Regions from separate parts of the Dorea sp. BIOML-A1 genome, predicted to be linked through region 1. Evidence: a T-box and tRNA genes for the amino acid it is inferred to sense, from the RefSeq annotation. Region 1 holds a T-box; the other holds one or more tRNA genes.

What was found. The T-box of region 1 lies ahead of GT508_RS09320 (valine--tRNA ligase). A T-box ahead of a tRNA ligase gene usually reads a tRNA of that ligase, here a tRNA-Val.
Region 2: it encodes a tRNA-Val, which carries the amino acid that the T-box ahead of GT508_RS09320 (valine--tRNA ligase) is inferred to sense. The anticodon was not compared.

What each region holds. Positions count from the first base shown of each region.
Region 1 is NZ_WWSA01000021.1:30,739-41,293, reverse strand. It holds gene GT508_RS09370 (NAD(P)/FAD-dependent oxidoreductase) at 1-50, shown strand, start outside; gene GT508_RS09365 (DUF1667 domain-containing protein) at 54-428, shown strand; gene GT508_RS09360 (transglutaminase domain-containing protein) at 535-1,560, shown strand; gene GT508_RS09355 (DUF3878 family protein) at 1,560-2,525, shown strand; gene GT508_RS09350 (GNAT family N-acetyltransferase) at 2,914-3,408, opposite strand; gene hydF ([FeFe] hydrogenase H-cluster maturation GTPase HydF) at 3,439-4,671, opposite strand; gene hydE ([FeFe] hydrogenase H-cluster radical SAM maturase HydE) at 4,761-5,822, opposite strand; gene GT508_RS09335 (hypothetical protein) at 5,965-6,810, shown strand; gene GT508_RS09330 (DNA-deoxyinosine glycosylase) at 6,900-7,397, shown strand; gene GT508_RS09325 (AEC family transporter) at 7,444-8,388, shown strand; T-box leader at 8,468-8,719, shown strand; gene GT508_RS09320 (valine--tRNA ligase) at 8,785-10,555, shown strand, end outside.
Region 2 is NZ_WWSA01000018.1:4,157-14,711, forward strand. It holds gene GT508_RS08350 (helicase C-terminal domain-containing protein) at 1-834, shown strand, start outside; gene GT508_RS08355 (LysR family transcriptional regulator) at 910-1,788, opposite strand; gene GT508_RS08360 (TIGR01906 family membrane protein) at 1,899-2,606, shown strand; gene GT508_RS08365 (phosphoribosylformylglycinamidine synthase) at 2,716-6,483, shown strand; gene gdhA (NADP-specific glutamate dehydrogenase) at 6,793-8,127, shown strand; tRNA gene GT508_RS08375 (tRNA-Val) at 8,323-8,395, shown strand; tRNA gene GT508_RS08380 (tRNA-Met) at 8,418-8,491, shown strand; tRNA gene GT508_RS08385 (tRNA-Met) at 8,500-8,573, shown strand; gene GT508_RS08390 (hypothetical protein) at 8,769-9,059, shown strand; gene ispF (2-C-methyl-D-erythritol 2,4-cyclodiphosphate synthase) at 9,063-9,614, shown strand; gene GT508_RS08400 (GNAT family N-acetyltransferase) at 9,641-10,555, shown strand, end outside.

The DNA.
Region 1 (10,555 bases):
TGAAGTATCCGGGTCTGAAGACAATTACAGTAAAGATAGAGGAGGCGTAGAGGATGGAAACAGTAACAACGAGAGAACTGACATGTATCGGCTGTCCGATGGGCTGCCCTCTGATCGTGACAATGGAAGCCGGTGAAGTGATCAGTGTAACAGGAAATACCTGCAAACGAGGAGACGTATATGCAAGAAAAGAAGTGACTAATCCAACCAGAATCGTAACTTCTACGGTAAGAGTATCCGGCGGTGATGCGGATATGGTATCGGTGAAGACAAAGGAAGATATTCCGAAAGGAAAAATCTTTGAATGTGTGAAAGCACTGAAGAGTGTGGAAGTTCCGGCACCGGTACATATCGGAGATGTACTGGTGAAGGATGTGGCCGGTACCGGTGTGGATATTGTGGCGACGAAAAATGTAGAATCTATATAAAATTTACAACCGCTACAAAATACATAATGGATATGAAATATACAAAATATGTGAAAATTTGCTATAATGGGTTCAGATTTAAAAAGATAAAAATGGAGAGATGATCGTGGAACCATATTATTATAGCAAGATGAACAAAGTACAGCAGGCAGCCTATCATGCCATCCGGCAGGGACTACTTGAAATCTCAGATTCAATACAGATTCCAGGAATGGAGGCGGAGGAACTTTATAATGTATTCTTCCGCCTGCGTCTGGATCATCCGGAAATCTTCTGGGCAACCGGGTATAAGTACAAGTATTATCCGGATTCGCCCAATTTCATTTTTATCCCGGAATATTTATTTGATAAAAACAAAATAAAGGAACATCAAAAAGCACTGAAGTCCAGAGTAGAAAAGCTCGTAAGACCGGTAAAAGATAAATCCGAATGGGAAAAGGAAAAATATGTACATGATTTCATCTGTGCAAATGTACACTATGATAAATTAAAAAAGTCATATTCCCATGAGATCATCGGACCGCTCGGACAGGGTGTCGGGGTCTGTGAAGGGATTGCAAAATCAGTGAAAGTGCTGTGCGACGCACTCGGGATCTGGTGTATGATCGCAGTCTGCGGTAACAATCCGGAGAAAGGGATCAAATACCGCCATACTTGGAACATTGTGAGAATTGGTGGAAATTATTATCATCTGGATGCGACATTTGACAATACACTTGGAAATGACAAAAAAGAAATCCGCTACGACTATTTCAACCTGGATGATAAAAGCATTTTCAGAGATCATGAGCCGCTGATCGCTCCGGCACCAAAGTGCGAAGAAGGGGACCATTTCTATTATAAAGAGAAGAAACTGTCGTTTACAAAGACAGAAGATGTATATAGAAGAGCATTACAGACCGCAAAAAAAGGAAGAGTATTTACGTTTCACTGGCGGGGCGGTTATCTGACGAAAGCTGTTTTGGAAGAACTTCTGGAGCTGATTCAGAAAGCCGGAAAAGAAAAGCAGAAGAATGCAAGGATCAGTTTGAACTGGCCGCAGGCGGTATTGCGATTTGATTATGTAGAAGATCATGGGGAAGTGGAACCGGAAGTTGTGGTTGAAGAGGCAAATGAAGGAGAGAAAGAATAGTGGATGCATTTGTAATGTTGCAAGAGCTTCTGGAACAGGAACAGTTTGAGCTGATTTTTCCGGAGCGATCAATTTCAGGGCAACCGGATATCCGACTGGTATATCTGATGAATGATGCGGTGGAAAGCTTTCTTGTATTTCACAATGCCAGAATGACAGGGGAATACAGACCGGACTATGAAGGAGAGATATCGGCATCGATGAGTTTTGAAGATAAGGAGTACATTCTTGTGGTCCATCAGGGAGATTCAGTCGTCACGATATTTTTCGAAGATCTGCTGACAGATGTCCATCTATATAATTATGGGGAAATCGGACATTTCTGGATGAAGGATTATGAATATCTGCGGCAGCTGGAATACCGTCTGGCAATCATGAGAGACAAGTATGATTATCTGGGAGGGGAATACTGTACACCAGAGGAACGAAAGCTTGCGATGCTGGTGGATTTTCCGCCGCTTAATTACTGCTGTTATCCTGCAGTGCCGGAACAATACATCGTCCCAAGAGTAGAGCCATGGGTGCCGACAGAAGAAGCAATTGCAGTGATGGAGAAACTGGCCGCAGAGGCGGATGATAAAGGATTGCTGAAGATATTAAAGAACTACCGGAAATATCCAAAGCCATATATTGCAAAGAAAATTGCAGCAATGCTTCACCGGAATGCGCATGCAAAAGTGGTCGATCTGTTGGATGAAAAGTTGAGAAAAACAGTTTCAGGCTACAAGAAACGTTCATTTGGAGAAGAGATGGATGTAAGATGTCAGCAACTGATGCACAAGGTGGAAGAAAGAAGACAGCAATTGCAAAAGGAAGGAAAAGATTCTGTTATTTTAAGAGAAGAACCATTCGAGATTGCAAAAGACAGTATCGGTTATCAGATTCATCTGATGATCTGGGAGAAGGGAATCTTAAACAGGAAAGTGAAAATAGAGAGTTATTCGCTGGAAAAGAATAAAGAATAGCAGATGCTTGTCCGCATGCCAGTATTAAAAATGGGCATCCACACCGGATGCCCAAAAGGAAAAAAGTTATGAAAAAGAAAAATGATATATATAAACTCGGTTGTTGTCTTTTATTAAATAACCGAAGGATTTTTTAGGCGAAGCCAGATCAGATAAAAGTTGCTTCATATTTCTGATACCTGAGTGACTTCTTTGTTGTTGATGATTATATAATACATGGCAAATGTTTCTAATTTGTGTTATAAGGCTAAAGAAAATATGAAAAATCTTAAGATAATCTGTAGGAAATCTAAAGTGAGCAATAAGACTTCCGATAGAAGAGGTTGAGAAGGTGTTAGCACAGTAAAATCAAAAAAATTATCCCTGTGTAACTGCTGCTCTGCTGAGTTTATTCAGCTTTCTGATAGATCAGGCGGCTATCACCGCTTTTCAATGTAGTATGCCCACAGCATGTGAAGCCTAATTTGGCGAGCAGATGCTGCATCGGGATATTATCATCGTGTGTATCAATCTTAATATTCGGAAACTGTTCATAAGCCCAGTTCAGGCAGAAGGTGGCAATGCCTTTCGTGTCCGGTGCTGTGGCAACTCTGTGAACAACGGCATAAGGGCAGGAATTCAACCAGGAACCGTCAATATTCAGATAATCGGGATCTTCTTCCGGATGAAAATAGAATACACCGCCAATCTGTTCCCGGTCATTTGCCCGGATGATACAGACATGTAAGCAGCCGGAACGGATGTCCTGTGTAGTCAGTTCTAACGGAGGATAGTTGTCCTTCCACTGGTCAGGGTTTCCATGTTCTTTCATATATTCCCGGGCATAGGCATAGATTGCAAGGATATCCGGGAGGTCATTCATTGTCGCTTTTCTGATCTGCATAAAAATCTCCTTTATATATAAAGCGTTCGTTTATTTTCGTAATTGTGGGAATATCTCGATACTCCGTTCCAGAATTCCCTTCATGTATGCAATCGCAGTGCCATAATTTGTGATCGGGATATCTGCATCATCGGCACATTTCAGGCGGTATTTCATCTCACGCTCGTTCAGCATACATCCACCACAATGGATGATCATCTTATATCGGGTCAGATCCAGAGGAAATTCGGTTCCGCTGGTAAATTCAAAGGACACGTCTTTTCCGGTATATTCGCATACCCAGCGAGGCAGTTTGACAGTACCGATATCGTCACACTGACGATGGTGGGTGCAGCCTTCGCTGATCAGAATGGTATCTCCGTCTTCTAGAGTGTCTAATGCACGTGCGCCTCTGACAACGGTTTCCAGATTTCCCTTGTATCTTGCAAAAAGGATAGAAAATGAAGTTAAAAGGATATCAGAAGGTGTATCTTTGTCAACTTCTTTAAATGCCTGACTGTCGGTGATCACAAGCGCAGGTTTTTTGCCCAGTGAGTCCAGAGTGCTCTTAAGTTCCGTCTCTTTTACCACAATGGCAGTTGTACCGGCATCGAGAAGATCACGGATCGTCTGCTGTTGCGGAAGAATCAGTCTTCCCTTTGGTGCCGCCGAGTCGATCGGAACCACCAGCACGACAAAATCCCCGGGTTTTACAAGATCACGCACAATGAATCTGGAAGAATCCTCAGAAGGAACCAGAGATCCGAGCCGTTCCTTCAGTTCATGAATATGAAGATGTTCTGTGGTATTGGTCCACAGAATATTTTCCAGAGGAATCTTATATTTCAGGTGTGTGGATACGATCATTTCCTGGTGTACATGTTCGGATACTAGATCAGCTTTATTGAGGACGAGCAGGAGAGGGATTTTTTTATCCTGTATACGTGTAAGAATTGCATTGTCCTGTGGGGTGATTCCGGTGGTTCCATCAACTACAAGTACAGCAATATCCGTCTTGTTCAAGACCTGATAGGCTTTCTGGATACGAAGTTTTCCGAGTTCTCCTGTGTCATCGAGACCTGGAGTGTCAATCATGACAACCGGACCAAGCGGAAGTAGTTCCATGGCTTTGAACACCGGATCGGTCGTGGTTCCGCGTACATCGGATACGATTGCCAGATTCTGTCCGGTAAGTGCATTGATCAGGCTTGATTTTCCGGCATTACGTCTGCCAAAGATTCCGATATGTGTACGTTCTGAAGAGGGTGTGCTGTTTAAACTCATGATGTATTCCTCGCTTTCTGACAGCTATGTGTAAAGCTGACCATATAAAAATGTTAAAACTGTATAAATCTGCGGTATTGTTTCAATGATTAAATATTCAGGGAATCTCCACGGTCTGTTACAACCTGATATCCAACGGATTTCATCCGCATTTCTAGACAATGTCTGCACTGGGCGGATTCATCTCCGGTACAGATTTTATTATCATATAGAAGATAATCTTTCCGGACTTCCGTCGGTGAGAGATTTGGCATTACAACATTGGCTCCGGCAAGGATTCCGAGTTCACGTCCTTTCGGATGGATGGTTCCAAGTGCAGTTGTGGCCGGAAGCAGAACCTTTGGAATCATCAGACGAATCAGACCAAGCATATATAAGGTAAGCTCCAGTGTTCCCGCAGCTTCTCCGGCAAATGGGGTATCATGGTGTGGGATGAACGGACCGATTCCAATCATGTGTGGATTCAGTTCTTTCATGAAAAGCATATCTTCCGCCAGATGTTCCGGTGTCTGATAAGGCGATCCCACCATGAAGCCGCAGCCGACCTGATAACCGATGTCCTTTAAGTTACGCAGACACTGCTGTCTGTGGCCGGGACTAAGGTTTGATGGATGAAGCTGTCTGTAATGTTCGTGATTATAAGTTTCATGACGCAGAAGATAACGGTCGGCGCCTGCATCGAAGTAAGCCTGGTAACTTTCTTTTGATTTTTCACCGATGGAGAGGGTGATGGCGCAGTCGGGATATTGCTCTTTGATCATCCGAATCAGATGGATGATACGTTCATCTGTATAATATCCGTCTTCTCCACCCTGCAAGACAAAGGTACGGAAGCCAAGGTCATATCCTTCTTTACAACAATTCAGGATGTCTTCTTCTGACAGACGATACCGGTGTGCGTTTCCATTGCTTTTCCGTATGCCGCAGTAGAGACAATCATTTTTACAATAGTTGGTAAATTCGATCAGTCCGCGCACGTAGACGTCGTGTCCGTAATAGCGGTGGCGCTCTTTGCGTGCCAGGGAAAAGAGATATTCGGAAAGTTCCGGAGTGCGTCCCTCGATCAGTGTGATCCATTCTTCTTTGGTAAGTGTATGTTCCTTGTGTAATTTATCAATGAAACTTTTTTGATTTTGGTTATCTGTATTCATTTATAGTTGTCCTTTAATTGCTGGTTGTTGATAATCATCTCCATATAGTATATCATACTAATTAATAAGAGTAGACAATAAATTCATTGGAAACTTTGGAATGTAGTGTGGCAGCATAAATAAAAAGGAAAGGAAACAAATTATGGGAATCGGCAAAAGAATATTAAATGTACTGATCGGACTGTTGTTTATCATAAGTGTAACGGTATTGGGATCAAGTTTTCTGGCGAAAAAGGTATTGGTGGATGCAATCAGTCAGGCAGGAGTCGATACTGCAATTTCACACCGGATGATGGATGCTGTATTCGGTTATGCAGGAGCGGATGATACGGAATGGATCGCAAAGATACAGAACAAGATCGAGAAAAACGGAGAAGTACAGGCAATTACACAAAAGGTCATGAACGAGATAACAGAGGATCTTTCCAGCGGAAAAGCGTACAAAGACGTAGATGTAACAAAAGAACTGAATCGGATTCTGGATGACAGTATGCAGGAAATTAAGGATACGAATCCGGAATTAAATGACGATATGCTGGCAATGATGAAACAGCAGTTGAAAGAAGAACTGGTTGATGTGCAGGATGTGCTGAACAGCTATGCTTCAAACCTGTATGATAATATGAACGATACCAGTACGGTGCAGGGAAAAGTTGCAAAGCTTTATACCATATTATTGTCTATGCCGTGCCGTGTGGCAGCGGGAGCAGCAATCCTGATTCTTGCGGTTCTGACGATTCTACTGGGCTATCCAAGATACAGAGGTCTCTTTTCACTTGGTGTAGAAGGTCTGATCTGCGGTGTTGTCTTTGCGCCGGGAATCGGACTTATGGGAAATAAGGTACTCAGCTTACTGACGGACAGAATACTTGGACGTACGATTGATGTGAATTTGAAGGCATTCCTTTGGATGGGATGTATCTCTGCCGGAGCAGGAGTGGTATTCCTGCTTGCAGGGCTGATCGTGAGCTGGAAAGATGACAGATAAAAATCCAAAATTTTGAAGTATGGAATTGCATGTTATAAAAAGACATGTAAAGCTGCATTAAAGATTGAAGAATAGGAGCTGATTCAGACATGGAAACACAACATATCATCCACAATTTCGAACCAATCTACAATGAACATTCCAAAATCCTGATGCTCGGAACCATGCCGTCTCCGAAATCCCGTGAAGTCGGCTTCTACTACGGCCATCCAAGAAACAGATTCTGGAAAGTTGTATCGGATGTCTGTGGAGAAGCGTATCCGGAGACAAGAGAAGATAAGATTACATTTGCATTAAGAAATGGTATTGCAGTATGGGATGTGTTGGCGGGATGTGATATCAAAGGAGCAGATGATAGCAGTATCCGCAATCCACAGCCGAATGATATGAGCAGGATACTTGAATGTGCTGATATCAAAGCAATCTTTACGACGGGAACGAAAGCGTTCCAATTATATAAGAAGTTCTGTTATCCGAAGACTGGGATTATGGCAATCGGGTTACCATCCACCAGTCCGGCAAACTGCAGAACATCGTATGAGCAGCTCTATGAAGCATATTTTGAAATCAGAAAATATCTGGAATAAGGAGTCAGATATTTTCTGATTTCAAAGCAAGAGAGGATATAGTATAATGGACAATCTGGTGTTTAGTTTAAATGCAACAGTTCCCATTTTCTTAATGATGGTATTGGGACTGTTTTTCAATAAGATCGGGTGGATGGACGAAGAGTTTGCCAATAAGATGAACAAATTCGTCTTCCGGATACCACTGCCGGTATTATTATTCGGCGATCTGGCGGTCGTAGATATAAAGGAAGCGTGGGATACGAAATTCGTAATTTTCTGTTTTATTATTACATTGATCAGTATCACGATCGCAATTGGAATCTCCTGCCTGTTGAAAGACAGAAGCATTCGGGGAGAATTTATCCAGGCGGCTTACCGGAGCAGTGCGGCGCTTCTGGGAATCGCATTTATCCAGAATATCTATGGTAATTCCGGACAGGCACCACTTATGATCATAGGAAGTGTACCACTTTATAATATTATGGCGGTGGTTGTGCTGTCGTTTTTCAAACCGGGACAAAATGGTATGGATAAAGCACTGCTCAAGAAAACATTGACCGGTATCATTATGAATCCGATCATCATCGGTATTGCAGCAGGTCTGTTATGGTCAGCGCTGAAACTTCCGATGCCTGTGATCTTACATAAGGCGGTCAGCAGTATCGGCGGCGTAGCAACACCGATGGGACTGATGGCAATGGGAGCAACCTTTGATATTAAGAAAGCGTTTGGCAAGATCAAACCGACCGTGATCGCCGCATTTATCAAATTAGTGGGATTTGTAGCAGTGTTCATGCCGCTTGCGGTAGTAATCGGATTCCGAAGAGAGAAACTGATCGCAATCTTAGTCATGCTTGGTTCAGCAACCACGGTCAGCAGTTTTGTCATGGCTAAGAATATGGGACATGAAGGTGTCGTGTCATCAAGTGTAGTTATGCTGACGACGATGTGCAGTGCATTTACGTTAACGGGATGGCTTTTCATCATGAAATGTTTCGGTCTGGTGTAACTCCTTAAGAGTTTCTGAAAAATCCCTAAAATCCTTGACAAATGGGGATTCGATGGCTATCATATTCAGTAGTTTATACGTAAAGGCATTGATGAAGAGGAGTACACGTAAGTTCGTCCATACCAGAGAGAGTGATCCATCGGCTGAGAGACACTTAAGGAATACGAGACGTAGGAAGGTAGCTTCGGAGCCGGATGAGTGAACCTGAGACATATGATAAGACGGTAGTAGTTCATCCCGGAGTCGTTCCCGTTAAAGAATAAGATGAGATATATGGGAAAGAGTTTTCCTGTATAATGAAGGTGGTACCGCGACTACAATCGCCCTTTACGTAATGTAAAGGGTTTTTTCATGTAATAAAAAAATGTGAAAAAAGTGTGAAATGAGGAGGAAACTATGAGCGAAAACCTGGAAAAGACTTACAATCCCAAAGCGATTGAAGCAAAGTTATATGAAAAATGGTGTGATAACAAATATTTCCACGCCGAAGTTGACAGAAGTAAGAAACCATTTACCACAGTAATGCCGCCACCGAACATTACAGGTAAGCTTCACATGGGACATGCCCTTGATAATACACTGCAGGATATTCTGATCCGTTATAAGAGAATGCAGGGATACAATGCACTCTGGATTCCGGGAACAGACCATGCAGCTATCTCGACAGAAGTTAAGGTTACAAACCAGTTAAAAGAAGAAGGAATTGACAAGAAAGAATTAGGAAGAGAGAAATTCCTGGAAAGAACATGGCAGTGGAAAGAAGAATATGCCGGAACGATCGAGGGACAGCTTAAAAAATTAGGTGTATCCTGCGACTGGGACAGAGAGCGTTTTACAATGGACGAAGGATGTTCCAAGGCGGTAGAAGAAGTATTCATCAAATTATATAACGAAGGATATATTTACAAAGGTTCCAGAATCATCAACTGGTGTCCGGTATGTAAGACTTCTCTTTCTGATGCAGAGGTTGAACATGAGGAGCAGGACGGATTCTTCTGGCATATCAAGTATCCAATCGTTGGAACAGATGACTATCTGGAGATCGCAACGACACGTCCGGAGACATTGCTTGGAGATACTGCGATCGCAGTTCATCCGGATGATGAAAGATACAAAGACATCGTAGGAAAGATGTGTAAATTGCCTCTGACAGACAGAGAAATCCCAATCGTTGCCGATTACTATGTAGACAAAGAGTTCGGAACAGGTGCGGTTAAGATCACACCGGCACATGACCCGAACGACTTCGAAGTTGGAAAACGCCACAACCTGCCAGAGATTAACATCATGAACGATGATGCAACGATCAACGAGCAGTACGGTGGAAAATACGCCGGAATGGAACGCTACGAAGCAAGAAAAGCGATGGTAGCTGATCTGGAAGAGCAGGGATACCTGGTAAAAGTGGTTCCACATTCACATAATGTAGGAACACATGACCGCTGCCACACAACCGTAGAGCCAATGATCAAGCAGCAGTGGTTCGTTAAGATGGAAGACCTTGCAAAACCGGCGATTGAAGCGATCAAGAACGGCGACTTAAGATTCGTTCCGGAACGTTTCAATAAGATCTACCTGCACTGGCTTGAGAATATCCGTGACTGGTGTATTTCCCGTCAGATCTGGTGGGGACACAGAATTCCGGCTTATTACTGCGACGAGTGTGGTGAAGTAGTAGTTGGACACGGCGCACCGGAGAAATGCCCGAAATGCGGATGCACACATTTTACACAGGATGAAGATACACTGGATACATGGTTCAGTTCAGCACTGTGGCCATTCTCAACACTCGGATGGCCGGATAAGACAGAGGATCTGGATTACTTCTATCCGACAGATGTTCTGGTAACAGGCTATGATATTATCTTCTTCTGGGTAATCCGTATGGTATTCTCAGGATATGCACATACTGGAAAAGCACCGTTCCATACAGTATTTATTCATGGTCTGGTCCGTGACTCACAGGGACGCAAGATGAGTAAATCCCTTGGAAATGGTATCGATCCGTTGGAGATCATCGATCAGTATGGTGCAGATGCACTTCGTATGACATTAATGACAGGTAATGCACCTGGTAATGATATGCGTTTCTATAATGAACGTGTAGAAGCAAGCCGTAACTTTGCAAATAAAGTATGGAATGCTTCCAGATTTATTATGATGAATC
Region 2 (10,555 bases), on a different contig from region 1:
TGTGTCAATCCGGCAGGATGTCTGCAGGAATATATGGGGAAAGCAAATAGTACGATATTATTTTCGGCAACATTTCTTCCGATCAATTATTATAAAAAACTGTTATCTACAACAAAGGAAGACTATGCAATCTATGCGGAATCTCCATTTGAACCAGGCAAAAGATTATTGCTTCTGGGAAATGATGTCAGCACGAAGTATACCAGGCGAGGACCGGAGATGTACCGGAAGTATGCAGAATACGTGATGCATGTGATAAAAGGAAGAACAGGGAATTATATTGCGTTTTTTCCGTCTTATCGATTCCTGGAAAAAGTCTGGGAAGTATTCATGGAATTGCCACAGGAACAGATTGAAGTTGTAGTACAGTCCCAATATATGACGGAGCAGGAACGGGAAGAATTCCTGAAAAAATTCGAACAGGAAAGAGCACACAGCCTGATCGGTTTCTGTGTGATGGGTGGTGTCTTTTCAGAAGGAATTGATCTGACGGAAGATAAATTGATCGGAGCAATGGTCATCGGGACAGGACTTCCGCAAGTGTGTCTGGAACGGGAACTTTTAAAGTATTATTTCGACCGGAAGAATCTGAACGGATTCGATTATGCTTACCTGTATCCGGGGATGAATAAGGTGTTACAGTCCGCAGGAAGAGTTATCCGGACCGATCAGGACAGAGGTGTGATCACACTGTTGGATGACCGTTTTATGGACAGACAGTGCCAGGAGGTGTTCCCGAGGGAGTGGAATGATTTCCAGATCTGTAACAGTGAAAATATTGAAGAAAAGATTGCAAAATTCTGGAAGGCGGAAGAACAGACAGATACGAAATAAGCAGCATTAAAAAGAAAAATACCATGAGGAACATATGCTCCTATGGTATTTTCCATCATGCATCCGAAAGATGTATTAAAAATAAGATAAAAATTCTTGCGCGGCTTTGGATATCGGGACTTTTTCGTTATATGCGATGACAAGCTCCCTTTCTGGAAGTACTTCTTTTGTCTCGACAATGAAAAGCGAATCCGAATCGGAGGTCTGGGAAAGGCAGAAATCCGGAATAAATGCAATTCCAAGTCCGATGCGGGCAAGGTCAATGAGAAGATCATTACTGCTGAGTTCAATCTCCGGAACCAGATCCAGCTGGTTCTGAAGAAACAGATTGTGCAGATATTCACTGGTTGTACTTTTTCTGTCCAGCATAAGGATCGGATAGTTCAGAAGTTCTTTGAAAGAGAGCTTCTTTCCTTTTAATTCCTCAAATGCCTTGTCTGCGATAAATACATCCTGAAAATCTTTGATTTTTTTTACATTCGGAACATTCCCGAGATAAGCATTCGGTGAATTGACAACGATCAGATCCACCTGTCCGGTCTCAAGGAGTTCTACACAGCGAATGGATGTCGCATTGGTAACTTTGATATGCGCTCCGGGAAATTCCCGGTGGAAACGTTCCAGATAAGGTACCAGAAAATACCGGCAGATCGTGTCACTGGCTCCGATATGAAGCTGTCCTCCACGTGCGCCGACATCGAGGAGCTGGCTTTCGCCGCGCTTGATCAGGCTGATCGCCGGTTCGATGTGGCGCAGAAGGATCTCACCTTCGGTAGTAAGACGGACTTTCTTGGTACTCCGGATGAATAAGGTCTGATCCAGCTTCTTCTCCAGTGCCTTGATGGACTGGCTGACAGCCGACTGTGAGATGAACAATTGCTTGGAGGCTTCCGAAAAGCTTAAGGTGGAAGCTACATAGTAAAATACTTTATATAATTCATAGTTAATATCCATGATAAGTCCTCCTAATGAATCTTAACTGTATTATAAGTGAAATGAAAGAAAATTACAACCGTATTTATAAATAGAAGTGTTATAATAATGAAAAGCAGGAGGAAAAAGACTTGAAGAAGCTAACAACGATCATATCTGTTACGGCCATGATGTGTGCAGTGATGGCAGCACTGATATTTAGTATATGGCTGGCCGTATATGGAGACAGTAATTACAGGTTTTATAAAAAAGAATATCAACGCTATGAAGTAACGGAAGATCTGGATATGAGCATAGACCATGTCATGTATGTGACAGAACATATGATGAATTATCTGATCGGGAAAGAGGAGGAGCTGTCGGTTGTGACGACAGTGGAAGGAAGAGAGCAGGATTTCTTTAATGAAAGAGACCGGCTGCATATGCGTGATGTCAGGAATCTCTTCCTGGGAGGAATGAAAGTCGGAGTAATCTGTCTGGCTGTGGCAACAGTTATACTGGCGGTACTGAGAAAACGGGAAGAAGACTGGAAGAGACTGTATTTCAGAACATATTCGATCGCACTGAGTGCCTGGCTGGTCATAGGCGTACTGCTGGGGATTGCATTCCGTGTAGATTTTACAACGTGTTTTACGATTTTTCATAAGCTGTTTTTTACCAATAATCTGTGGGTATTCGACCCGGAGACGGATTATATGATACGGATGCTGCCGGAAGGATTCTTTTCTGATATGGTGATCCGCATCAGTGAAGTGTTTGGTGGAGTGCTGCTTCTGATATGGATTGTATTGTTTTTTGGAAAAAATAATTGCAAAAAGGAAGAGAAAAAAGTTGATTAATAAGTGTGAATTATAAAAGTGTTTAGATATATTAATTGTATTAAATAATGATTGTTGTGTTATACTAACAATAGAAAATGTGTAAAAATTCATTTGTGGAGGATTACTTATGAGCAATGTAAAAAGAGTGTACGTGGAGAAAAAATCAGGATTTGATGTACAGGCAAAGGAACTTAAGACCGAGATCCGAAGCTATCTTGGAATCAAAGACGTAGACAGCGTCCGTGTACTGATCCGTTACGATGTGGAAAACGTATCGGATGAGACATTTGAGAAAGCATGTAACGGCATCTTTTCTGAACCACCTGTAGATACATTATATAAAGAAGAATTTCAGGCAGAAGAAGGAAGCAAGATCTTTTCCGTAGAATTTCTTCCGGGACAGTTTGATCAAAGAGCAGATTCCGCTGTGCAGTGTATTCAGTTTATCAAAGAAGACGAGCAGCCGGTAATCCGTACTGCGACTACTTACGTGATCCATGGTGGAAACGGAACTGTTTCGGATGAAGAATTCGAAGCAATCAAAGAGCATTGTATTAACCCTGTAGATTCCAGAGAAGCACAGGAAGAAAAACCGGAGACACTGGTTACTGTATTCGATGAGCCGGCAGATGTAAAGATCTTTGACGGATTTAAAGATATGGAAGAAAGCAAACTGAAAGAATTATACGATTCTCTCGGACTTGCCATGACATTTAAGGATTTCCAGCATATCCAGAATTATTTTGCGTCAGAAGAAGACAGAGATCCTTCTATGACAGAGATCCGTGTTCTGGATACCTACTGGTCAGATCACTGCCGTCATACAACATTCTCGACAGAACTTACAGATGTTTCGTTCGGCGATGGTGATTACAGAGAGCCGATGGAAGCAACTTATAAACAGTATATCGCTGACCACAGTGAGATTTTCAAAGGAAGAGAAGATAAGTTTGTCTGCCTGATGGATCTTGCACTGATGGCAATGAGAAAATTAAAACGTGAAGGAAAGTTACAGGATCAGGAAGAGTCTGATGAGATCAATGCATGCAGTATCGTTGTTCCGATCGAGGTAGACGGAGTGGAAGAAGAGTGGCTTGTAAACTTTAAGAACGAGACACATAACCATCCGACAGAGATCGAGCCATTCGGTGGTGCTGCTACCTGCCTTGGAGGAGCTATCCGTGATCCATTGTCAGGACGTACTTATGTATATCAGGCAATGCGCGTGACAGGAGCCGCTGATCCTACCGTATCTGTAAAGGATACATTAAAAGGAAAGCTTCCACAGAAGAAACTGGTCAGAGAAGCAGCTCATGGATATAGTTCATATGGTAACCAGATCGGCCTGGCAACCGGAGCGGTAAAAGAAATCTATCATCCGAATTATGTTGCAAAACGTATGGAGATCGGAGCAGTGCTTGGAGCAGCACCGAGACGTGCGGTTATCAGAGAGACATCGGATCCTGGAGATATCATCATTCTTCTTGGCGGACGTACCGGACGTGACGGCTGCGGCGGAGCAACAGGATCTTCCAAAGTACATACAGAAGAGTCCATCGAAACATGTGGGGCAGAAGTGCAGAAAGGTAATGCACCGACAGAAAGAAAGATCCAGAGATTATTTAGAAGAGAAGAAGTCAGCAAGCTGATCAAGAAATGTAACGACTTCGGTGCAGGTGGAGTATCCGTTGCTATCGGAGAACTTGCAGACGGACTTCAGATCGATCTTGATAAAGTACCTAAGAAATATGCCGGTCTTGACGGAACAGAGATCGCAATCTCTGAATCACAGGAACGTATGGCAGTTGTTGTAGATCCAAAAGATGTAGATGAATTCATGAAATATGCATCCGAAGAGAACCTGGAGGCAACAAAAGTAGCAGTTGTAACAGAAGATCCAAGACTGGTACTTTCATGGAGAGGAAAAGAGATTGTAAATCTTTCACGTGCATTCCTTGACACCAACGGAGCACACCAGGAGACAACGGTAGCAGTTGACATTCCGAACAGAAAAGACAGTATCCTTGTAAGAGAAGATGTGAAAGATGTAAGAGAAAAATGGCTCGGCATGTTAAAAGACCTGAATGTATGCTCACAGAAAGGTCTGGTAGAGATGTTCGACGGATCGATCGGAGCAGCTTCTGTATTCATGCCGCATGGTGGAAAATATCAGAAGACAGAGACACAGGCAATGGTGGCAAAACTTCCGGTATTAACAGGAGACTGCGATACTGTAAGTATGATGAGTTACGGATTCGATCCGTATCTGTCAACATGGAGTCCATATCACGGAGCAATCTATGCAGTGACAGAATCTATCGCTAAGATCGTAGCAGCAGGCGGTGACTACAGCAAGATCCGTTTCACATTCCAGGAATACTTCCGTCGTATGACAGAAGATCCACACAGATGGAGCCAGCCGTTTGCGGCACTTCTTGGTGCTTACAGTGCACAGCTTGGATACGGACTTCCTTCTATTGGTGGAAAAGACAGTATGTCAGGAACGTTTGAAGACATTGACGTACCGCCGACACTGGTATCTTTCGCAGTAGACATTGCAAAAGAGAAAGACATTATTTCACCGGAACTTAAGAAAGCCGGAGATAAACTTGTATGGCTTCGCATCGAGACGGATAATTACGATATTCCTGTATACGGAAAGGTTATGGATCAGTATGGTAAGTTTACTGAAGATATCCACAGCGGCAAGATCGTAGCAGCTTATGCATTAGACAGACATGGTATCGCGGCAGCAGTCAGCAAGATGGCTTTCGGTAACGGCATGGGTGTGAAGATTGAGCATAATGTAGATGCAAGAGATTTATTTGCACCGGCATTCGGAGATATCATTGCAGAAGTACCTGCAGATAAGGTGTCTGAACTTGGAATTACCTATACCGTGATCGGTGAAGTGACAGATAATGCGGCAATCGAATATAAAGATGTGAAGATCGCATTAGAAGAGGCAGTATCTGCATGGGAAGAGACGCTGGAAAAGGTATTCCCGACCAATTCCGGAGCGGAAGGACAGGACGAGAAGGTGGAGACAGGATTATATGATACATCAGATATCTATATCTGCAGCCACAAGATTGCGCAGCCAACAGTATTTATCCCGGTAATGCCTGGAACAAACTGTGAATATGACAGTGCGAAAGCATTCGAAAGAGCAGGAGCAAAGGTGATCACAAAAGTATTCAGAAATATGAGTGCATCTGATATCGTTGATTCTGTAGAAGTATTTGAAAAAGCGATCGAACAGTCACAGATCATCATGTTCCCAGGTGGATTCAGTGCAGGTGACGAACCGGACGGATCAGCAAAATTCTTCGCAACAGCATTTAAGAATGCGAAGATGAAAGAAGCGGTAGAAAAATTATTGAATGAGCGTGACGGACTGGCACTTGGTATCTGCAACGGATTCCAGGCTCTGATCAAGCTTGGTCTGGTACCAAGCGGAGAGATTACAGGACAGCAGCCGGATTCACCGACACTTACATACAACACGATCGGCCGCCATATCTCCAAGATGGTCTATACAAAAGTAGTAACGAACAAATCTCCATGGCTCAGAGAAGCAGAACTTGGCGGAGTATACACCAACCCTGCATCTCATGGTGAAGGAAGATTTGTTGCAAATAAAGAATGGCTGGACAAGTTATTCGCAAATGGCCAGGTTGCAACACAGTACTGTGATCCGGAAGGAAATATCACGATGGACGAAGAATGGAATGTCAACGGTTCTTACTGTGCAATCGAAGGTATTACAAGCCCGGATGGACGTGTACTTGGCAAGATGGCACACTCAGAAAGAAGAAATAGAAGTGTGGCAATGAACATTTACGGAGAACAGGATATGAAGATCTTCGAATCCGGAGTAAAATACTTCAGATAATGAAACAGACAGAGAGAAGAACAGAATTCTATGTATTGTGATAAATGCAATTCAGAGTGCGTTCTGTTTCAAAAAAATGAATAAAATACAAGAAAAAGCACAAAACCCTTGCAAAATCTGCAAGGGTTTTGTAAAAAGTTGCAAAAATAACAAAAAACTGTAAAAATATCTTGCCAGATACACTTGTTTGCTTTACAATAGTAAAGGACAAAGGCGTCAGGGAAAAACAGATGGCGTAAGTCATCTGTTTTTTTATAGTAAAGTATGCCTTTGAAAAGGATACGTATATTATTTAGGAGGTAGAAAGCTATGTCATATGTTGATGAAGTACTAGAGAAAGTAGTAGCTAAGAATCCTGCAGAGCCAGAATTCCACCAGGCAGTAAAAGAGGTATTAGAGTCATTAAGAGTTGTTGTAGAGGCTAACGAGGAGAAATTCAGAAAAGACGCTCTTCTTGAAAGACTTGTTGAACCTGAAAGACAGATCAAATTCCGTGTTCCATGGGTAGACGATAAAGGACAGGTTCAGGTTAATACAGGATACCGTGTACAGTTTAACAGCGCAATCGGACCATACAAAGGAGGATTACGTCTGCACCCATCTGTAAACCTTGGTATCATCAAATTCCTTGGATTTGAGCAGATCTTCAAGAACTCACTGACAGGACTTCCGATCGGCGGAGGTAAAGGTGGTTCTGACTTCGATCCTAAGGGAAAATCAGACAGAGAAGTAATGGCATTCTGCCAGAGCTTTATGACAGAACTTTGCAAATATATCGGAGCTGACACAGATGTTCCTGCAGGAGACATCGGAACAGGTGCAAGAGAGATTGGTTACATGTTCGGTCAGTACAAGAGAATCAGAGGCCTGTATGAAGGTGTTCTGACAGGAAAAGGATTAAGCTACGGCGGATCTTTAGCAAGAACAGAAGCTACAGGATATGGACTTCTCTACTTAACAGAAGAATTATTAAAGATCAACGGAAAAGACATCAAGGGAATGACAGTTGCAGTTTCCGGAGCTGGTAACGTTGCAATCTATGCAATCCAGAAAGCTCAGCAGCTTGGAGCGAAAGTTGTAACAGCAAGTGATTCTACAGGATGGGTATATGATCCGGACGGAATCGACGTTGCAGCATTAAAAGAAATCAAAGAAGTAAAACGTGCAAGACTGACAGAGTACAAGAACTACCGTCCTAATTCAGAATATCATGAAGGACGCGGTGTATGGTCTGTTAAGGTTGACCTTGCTCTTCCATGTGCTACACAGAACGAACTTCACCTTGAAGATGCAAAACAGTTAGTTGCTAACGGATGCGTAGCTGTATGCGAAGGTGCTAACATGCCTACTACATTAGAAGCAACACAGTATCTGCAGGAGAATGGTGTGATCTTTGCACCTGGTAAGGCTGCAAATGCCGGTGGTGTTGCTACATCTGCACTTGAGATGTCACAGAACAGCGAGAGACTTAGCTGGACATTCGAAGAAGTAGATGCAAAACTGAAGAACATCATGGTAAACATCTGCCACAACATGGATGATGCTGCAAAACGTTACGGAATGGAAGGTAACTATGTTGCCGGAGCTAACATTGCAGGATTTGAAAAAGTCGTAGATGCTATGACAGCTCAGGGAATCGTATAATATTTTCAAAAATGCCCCGCAGGCCTTGTGTTTGCGGGGCTTTTTTTGAATCAGATTAACGCACAGCGATTTTGATTTATTCCGGTTATAGAAGAAATTGTAGAAAAAATTTGAAAAAATCAAAAAAACAGTTGACTTTCCAAAAAACCAATGCTATACTAACGAAGTCGGTTCGAGAGAGACGACAAAATATATGGGATCATAGCTCAGCTGGGAGAGCATCTGCCTTACAAGCAGAGGGTCATAGGTTCGAGCCCTATTGGTCCCATACATTTTCTAAAATTGGTTGTGGCGGGATAGCTCAGTTGGCTAGAGCACACGGTTCATACCCGTGGTGTCGCTGGTTCAAATCCAGTTCCCGCTACTGATTATGGCGGGATAGCTCAGTTGGCTAGAGCACACGGTTCATACCCGTGGTGTCGCTGGTTCAAATCCAGTTCCCGCTATTTTTGTGCCAATGTATGCGGAACAAGCTGCCTGTGGCAGGTATGCTGCATTTCTATATATCGTAACACAGCAAGAGAGTCGGAAGTATCCGGTTCTTTTTTTGTTGTTTAATTTTATATATCGAAGTATACAAGAAAAGCGAAATCGTCTATAATACATTACATGTGATGTATAGAAACAGGAGGGATAGGAATATGGTACCAAGAAGCAGTTTGATCATTCGTTCGCTTGCAGGGGCGTATATAACTTATCTGGGAGGAAAACTTTTAGTGGATTCGCTGAAGAATCATCCAGACAATTATGTGTTTTATGCGGGAGCCGGGGTTGTTTTTGTGATCATAGGAATCTTCTGGCTTGGAAAATATGGTTCAAAGCTTATAAAAAAGGAATATCAAGATGACAGTGTGATGGGACAATTAAAAGATAAGGAAGAACAGTCAGAAGAAGCAGAAACAGAAGAAGCAGAAACAAAGGAAGGAGAATAATATATGCGTGTAGGTATGGGTTATGATGTACATAAATTAGTAGACGGAAGAGATCTGATACTTGGCGGAGTAAAGATCCCTTATGAAAAGGGACTTCTTGGTCATTCGGATGCAGATGTATTATTGCATGCGGTCATGGATGCACTTCTTGGGGCGGCGGCGCTTGGAGATATCGGAAAGCACTTTCCGGATACCGATCCGGCGTACAAGGGAGCGTCCAGCATAAAACTTCTGGAAGAAGTAGGAAAATTAATTGATGAAAAATTATATGTGATCGGCAATATCGATGCAACGATCATCGCACAGCGTCCGAAGATGGCACCGCACATTGAACAGATGAGAAAAAATGTGGCAGAAGCACTGCACATTGAAGTTGAACAGGTGAACATTAAGGCAACAACGGAGGAAGGACTTGGATTTACCGGAACGGGAGAAGGTATTTCTTCTCAGGCAATTGCAAGTCTGGATACGATTGCTAATTACAGTTACAGAGTCGGACCGGCAGAAGGCGGATGTGCCGGATGCGGCGGATGTATGAAAGCGCAGGACAGATAAGAAACTTGTTGGGAAGGAAAATCAAAATGAAAATAAGAAAACTGGAAACAGGAGAAAAGCTGAATACAAGAAAACTGTACGAAGAAGTGTTTTCAGAAGACAGCAAAGACTTTGTTGACTATTATTACGAAGAAAAAGTAAAAGACAATCAGATTTATGTGGTAGAAGAAGACGGGGAGATACAGGCGATGCTGCATCTGAATCCGTACGAACTTGCAGTAAACGGCAGCAGAAAAGACGTGAATTATATTGTCGCTGTTGCAACGAGAAAATCATATCGGAAACGTGGCTTTATGGCAGGAATGTTGAAACAGGCGTTAAATGATATGTATGCAGATGGAGAGACATTTACATTTCTGATGCCGGCATCGGAGAGCATCTATCTGCCATTTGATTTCCGGACGGTGTATGAACAGAATCGGGCATATTATGATCCGGAAGCGGAAGTGGAAGAAGGTACAGATGTGACGGATGCCTCAGTGGAAGATGCAGAAAAAATGGCTGTTTATATGGAAGGCAGGCTGTCGCAGTCGTATCAGGTCTACGCAAAAAGAAATACAACTTATTATGAACGTCTGATCAAAGAATATGCAAGTGACGGAGGGGCGTTAAAGATATATAAAAAAGAAGGAGCGGTCACAGATATTAAGATCGCAGCAGAGGCTGAAGAAGTAGATGGGGAAAAACCTAAGATTATGATCCGTATCATAGATGTCAGACGGATGCTGATGTCTTTGAGACTCAAAACATTTATGGGAACATGTTTTACGGTGACAGATCCGGTTATCAAAGAAAATAACCGATGTGTCATGATTACGGGGACAGAATTTTCGGGAGTGATGCTGATGGATGGAAAGCCGGAAAACAGTGAAGGAACACTCACCGTAGCGGCGCTTACGAGCCTTGTATTCGGTGTGAAGACCGCAGAAGAAATCTGTGCG